DNA from 2 places in the Flavobacterium notoginsengisoli genome. Region 1 is predicted to be linked to the other one. Evidence: riboswitches for the same ligand, from Rfam matches in the RefSeq annotation. Region 1 holds a riboswitch; the other holds the start of a gene.
What was found. A riboswitch is a leader RNA that binds a small molecule or an ion and turns the genes downstream of it on or off. The one in region 1 is predicted to bind cobalamin.
Positions count from the first base shown of each region.

Region 2: it holds a riboswitch for cobalamin, as region 1 does, so the genes downstream of both, ACFS3A_RS07720 (TonB-dependent receptor plug domain-containing protein) here and ACFS3A_RS08245 (TonB-dependent receptor) in region 1, are expected to answer to the same signal.

Region 1 is NZ_JBHUOT010000003.1:46,935-50,151, forward strand. It holds gene ACFS3A_RS08240 (thioredoxin-like domain-containing protein) at 1-1,227, shown strand, start outside; cobalamin riboswitch at 1,316-1,517, shown strand; gene ACFS3A_RS08245 (TonB-dependent receptor) at 1,627-3,217, shown strand, end outside.
Region 2 is NZ_JBHUOT010000002.1:531,379-534,595, reverse strand. It holds gene ACFS3A_RS07730 (adenosylcobinamide-GDP ribazoletransferase) at 1-575, shown strand, start outside; gene cobC (alpha-ribazole phosphatase) at 560-1,093, shown strand; cobalamin riboswitch at 1,163-1,363, shown strand; gene ACFS3A_RS07720 (TonB-dependent receptor plug domain-containing protein) at 1,393-3,217, shown strand, end outside.

The DNA of each region.
Region 1 (3,217 bases):
ACCATTAAATATGTCGGAAATAAAGAAACTGTTATAAATCTAACCTCGCAGTCAAGAGAAAATATTTATGATCGCGCAGTTCTGAATACAAACAATCGGGAATTAAAAGTGGATAATAATTCGACTATATCTTGCAACGATATAAATAGAGCCACTTCTATCTATGCGCTGCCAAATGAAACCATAGAATTTGATCTCGACGATAAAGGATTGATTCATTATTATTGTAATGAAAATCCAATCCGTAAATCTGAATCGGAATTTTTAAATGAATCTTTTATAAAATATGGTTCAACTAAAAATCTTCCGAGTTACAATCAGTTAAAAATTATTATGGCATCTGCCAAACTCAACTCTTATTTTGATAAAGATTACATCAAGCAGAAAGAGTTATTAGAAACGTATTATAAAGAGAATAAACTTTCGAAAGAGTTTTACGAATATTTTACTGCTATGTATTGGAGTTTGACTTTATACAATGCTCTGGAAGCTCAACCTTTAAATCCAGCTACATTTACCGCAATAGAAGAGAGTTTCGATCAGGCTGATGTTTTGCTTGATGTACAGGCTTACAGAGAACTTGTTGAGAATTATGTCAAAAAACGAATGAACTTTTTAGGTTTAAAAAAGACTCTTCCGAATGTATTGAACTTTATTTCGGTAAATTTTAAAAATCAGGCTATTATTGATTATTTATTGTACATCAATATGTATTATCCTGTAAACAATAGAGACCAAAAAGTTGTTTTTGATGCAAAAGCACTCGAAATATTTAGAAACAACTGTAAAAATCAAGCTTTTATTTCCAATATAGAAGAGGAGTTAAAACCAACTGCAACACCTTTAGTTTTAAAAGATATAGTGAAAAAATACGAAGGAAAACTGGTTTTGATCGATTTCTGGGCTTCGTGGTGTATGCCTTGCCGAGAGGAACTTCCGAGTGAAAAGAAACTGATGGAAAAGTATAAAGACGTAGCTTTTGTATTTATTTCTATTGATAAAAGTGCAACATCATGGAAAAAAGCAATGTTACAGCACAAAGATATTTTGAATGCGGAAAACAGTCTTCTTATTGCGAAATATGAAAAAGATGAATTACTGAAACAAATAAATGTAACTACAATTCCACGTTACGTATTACTGGGGAAAGATGGAAAAATTATTCATAAAGACGCGCCAAGACCTTCTACGCCTGAAATTGAAACTTTGATTGAAAAGTATTTATGATGTTATAAAGTCTTTCTCATTCGTACCGATAAACTTTTTATTTTGTAAAAAAGTTCTTTCGAATTTGCAGACCCATTATATGCGCCCTATATTTGCGCCTGATTTTGGTCTGTTTTTTCGTCAGAAAAAATAGTTAAAAGGGAATCAGGTGCAAATCCTGAACAGACCCGCTACTGTAAGTTCTACACAAAGTCTTTAAACATTACTAATGTCATTGTCCGCCGCGGCGGATGAGAAGGCCGTTTAAAGATAGAATAAGTCAGGAGACCTGCCACGATCACATAGTTTAAAACTTTCGTGGTATGAAGTTGATGACAAAGATAATGACCAGCTGTTTTACAGCGGGGTCAATTCTACGTTTGTATAAGCATCACAGAAAGTTGATTTAATTCAATTGTGATGTATAATTTGAAAAAAACTTTACTTACCGTTTTTATTTTAGGTCTTCCTTTTTGGCTTCATGCACAAACGGAGAAAGATAGTTCGCGTGTTTTAAAAGAAGTTGTTTTAAAAGGAAAACCGTATCAGGAAGTGATCCCTGTGCAAAGTCTCTCTGGCGTTCTGCTCGAAAAAATGGCGAGTCATAATGTGGCCGATGCGCTTCGTTATTTTGCCGGAACTCAAATTAAAGATTATGGAGGAGTCGGCGGACTAAAAACTGTTGATGTCCGCAATATGGGTACACATCATGTTGGTGTTTTTTATGACGGAATCCAGCTTGGAAATGCCCAAAACGGCGTTACAGATCTCGGAAAATATTCGCTTGACGATATGGAATCGCTTACCATGTATAATGGACAAAAAAGTGAAATTTTCCAGTCGGCTAAGGATTTTGCTTCGGCTTCAGCCATTTATTTAAAAACAAAACGTCCTGTTTTTGCTGGTGATAAAAAGACAAATTTATTGGTTCGATACAAAACAATGTCCATCAATTATCATGATCCGAGTTTTAGATGGGAGCAGAAACTGAGCGACAAGGTGAGTATGAGTGTCAGCTCAGAATACATTAAATCTAACGGACAGTATAAATTTAGATATAAAAGAAAAAATCTCGACGGCACTACCGCTTATGATACCACAGCCACAAGATGGAACAGCGATATTGAAGCACTTCGGTTTGAGTCTGGAGTTTACGGAAAAATCAATAACGGTTCCTGGGATGCCAAAGTGTATTATTATGATTCTGAAAGAGGTGCGCCAGGAGCTATTGTAGAAAATAAATTCAGAGACGGTTTCCGACAGTTTGATAAGAATTTTTTCGGACAGGCTTTTTTAACGAAAGACGTTTCAGAAAAGTATAAATTTCAATTAAAAGGAAAATTCGCTTACGATTATACCCATTACATTGCAAGAGATACAACGAATGTTTTAGGAGAAACGGTAACCGAAGGTGTTCAGTCTGATGACAGTTACTATCAGCAGGAAACCTATTTTTCGGCAGTCAATATGTACAGCATTTTACCAACCTGGGATGTTTCGCTTTCAACCGATTTTCAATACAACAAATTAAACGCAACGAGAAGAGGAATTCAGACACAGTTTTCTTTTCCAGAGCGTTATACGGCATTAGTTTCTTTGGCAACTTCCTATCGATATGAAGGTTTTAAAGTTTTAGGAAATGTACTCGCAACAAGAGTGATCGAAGAAGTAAAATACAATGTCAAAGCACCCAATAAAACCGAATTTACGCCTGCATTATTCCTCGGTTATACTCCTTTCAAGAAATACGATTTCAATTTAAGAGCGTTTGCCAAACGTATTTTCAGAATGCCCACTTTTAATGATTTGTATTACACCATGGTCGGTTCAAGCACTTTGCGACCAGAATATATGAATCAGTATGATGTTGGTTTTACCTATAATTTTCCTGTAAAAGAAAGTTTTCTGGATAAGTTTTCCATTCAGGCAGATGGTTATTATACCTATACGAAAGACAAAATTGTAGCCGCGCCGACAGGAAATCTATTCCGCTGGATGATGACCAATATTG
Region 2 (3,217 bases), on a different contig from region 1:
TAACAACAGGGGCTTTTCATGAAGACGGTTTTGCAGATGTGTGCGATGGTTTTGGCGGAGGCTGGACTAAAGAAAAAATCCTAATCATTATGAAAGACAGTGCAATCGGCGCGTATGGAGCAATTGGATTAGTTTTACTTTTTCTACTAAAATTCAAACTGCTTTCAGAATCCATCTTGTTGTTTCAAGTTTATGATTCGATGGAAATATTCAAAATTTGGCTCTTGTTTATTTCTGCGCACTCTTTAAGTCGTTTAGGTGCAATCAGTATCATTTTTACACATGAATATTCTCGTGAAGATGCTTCAAGCAAAAGTAAACCCATTGCTAAACAATTTACATGGAAAGAAGTTGTGGGTTCATTCTTTTTTGGATTGACTCCCTTAATTGTATCCTCTTATTTTGATCTTAAAATACTATTGGCTATCATTCCTGTTTTCATAACCAGATATTTTTTAGCACGTTATTTCAAAAAATGGATTGACGGATACACAGGGGATTGTCTTGGAGCCACGCAGCAAGTTTGTGAAGTTATTTTTTACTTAAGTATTTTATTTTTATGGAAATGTATCTAGTTCGCCATACTGAAACCATTTGTGAAAAAGGAATTTGTTACGGACAATCTGATGTAAACATTGCAGAACCTTTTGACGAAATATTCCACAGAATTATTTCTGAACTTCCATCCAAAGCTGTAATTTTCTCCAGTCCTTTAAAACGTTGTGTAATTCTTGCCAAGCACATTCAAAAAAACATAAACACTATTTCTTATCAGGAAGACGAGCGACTAAAAGAAATGAATTTTGGTGACTGGGAATTGAAAAACTGGAACGAAATTGCCCCCGAAGAACTCAATCCCTGGATGGAAGATTTTGTTAATATCAAAGTTACAAATGGTGAAGCATTTACAGAATTACATGAAAGAGTTGGTGATTTCTTATCAAATGAATTTTCAAAAATAAAAGAGCCTGTTATTATTGTAACTCATGCCGGGATTATTAGAAGTATTTTGTGTCATCAAACTTCACTTCCTTTAAAAGATGCATTTAACAATAAAGTTGATTTCGGAGAAGTTATCAGAATTCAATTATAAATATTTTGTTTGTTTGACTATTATGCCTTAAAAATGAAACAAATTTGATTAATCCATATTTTTAACTTTATCTTTGCAGAAAATTAAGGTTGTGTTTTGATTAACACATTAAAAGGGAATCAAGTAATTTCTTGAGCTGTACCCGCAACTGTAAGCTAAGTTCTTAAACGAATGCTTGTTGTAAACTACAAAGCCACTGATCGCTACAACGAATGGGAAGGAAAACAACAAGACGCAAGCCAGGAGACCTGCCTTTATAACAAAATTATCGAGCTCTCGGGAAAAAGAGTGTAGAAATTATGACTAAAAAACTAAGGTTTGCTTTTTGTTTACTGTTGTTGTGCCAGATTACTGTAGCGCAGAACGATTCTATTAATAAGCTTAAAGAAGTTGTTGTTTCTGATACCAATCTTAAAAAATATTCCAATTCACAATCTGTTCAGGTACTAAATGACTCTATACTAGAAAAAAACCAGCCTTCTTTAACTTCTTTACTTAATTATAATGCGGTAATTTATTTTAAAGAAAATGGATTAGGAATGACTTCTGCTCCATCTTTTAGAGGAACTACAGGTGCTCAGACCGCTGTAATCTGGAATGGTTTAAATATTAATTCTCAATTCTTAGGACAGGCAGATTTTAATACTATCGGAACCCGAGATTTTAATTCAATCACCGTAAAAGCAGGAGGAGGAAGTGTTTTGTATGGAAGCAGTGCCATTGGCGGAAGTATCCACTTAAATAATGATTTAAAATTTAAAAAAGAGTTTTCCAACCATGTCTTTTTTAGCGGAGGAAGCTACAATACGTACAGTGCCAATTATAAAACTATAGTTTCATCTGATAAATATAGCCTTCAGTTAAGTATTTCAAGAAATAGTTCTGATAACGATTTTAAATATCCCGGAAACAAAAACGAGAGAAATCTAAATGGACAGTACTATAACACAAGTATGAATACTACTTTTGGTTACAAACTTAATTCTAATAATACTTTAAAAATTTATAGTCAGTTCTATGATTCCGAACGTCATTTTTCTTTGACCTCTCCAAATGCTTCCAAAACCAAGTATAATGATTTTAATACTCGAAATTTAGTAGAATGGGAAAGTATTTTTGATCGTTTTACTTCTAAACTAAAAGTCGCGCATATTGGTGAATCTTATAAATATTTTCCAAACATAACCTCTGATTTTTTTACGTACGGAAAGGTGGAAACTTCCATAATAAAATACGATTTGGCTTTTGATATTAATGACAAAATCAAATTAAATTCAATTGTAGATTATAATCGAAATAAAGGATATGGTTCCAGTATCAACAATGTCAATCGGGAAATTGGCTCTGGGAGTTTATTACTGAGTCATATTTTAAATAAAAAATGGGATTACAACATCAGTATCCGTCAGGAAATAACCGATAATTATGGCAATCCGTTTTTGTTTTCATTTGGATCAAGATATGAACTAACCGATTTTTATCGTTTGAAATTAAATGCTTCCAAAAATTTCAGAATGCCAACCTACAACGATTTATTTTGGGAAGGAAGCGGTAATCCTAATTTAAGACCTGAAACCTCTTATCAGGCAGAAGTAGGGAATGAATTTTTCAGAAAAAACTTTACGTTGTCAGTAACAGCTTATTATAATTCTATCAAGGATTTACTTCGCTGGATTCCTTCGCAAGACGGCACAGATAATTGGTCACCGGAAAATACTTCAAAAGTAAGAGCGTATGGAGCTGAAGTTCTTTTGGAATGGAAACCAAAAATCAACAATCATAATTTCACTGTTAATAGCACTTACGCTTACACTGTTTCTGAAAGTCAACAATTAATTAAAAACCAATTACTGTACAAACAGTTAATATATGTTCCTTATCATAAACTGACAGGATCGCTTTCATACAATTACAAAAAACTATCCTCCTACTTTCAATATTTATATACTGGAGAAGTTTACAGTACTCCTTTTAATAATCCTGCCACAAAAGTAAAAGATTACAATGTTGGAAATATTGGTATTGATTATGATTTTGGAAAAAAGAGTATTTACAAACTTGGTTTTCAAATCTTAAATATCTGGAACGAAAATTATCAGCCGGTCATTAGCAGACAAATGCCCG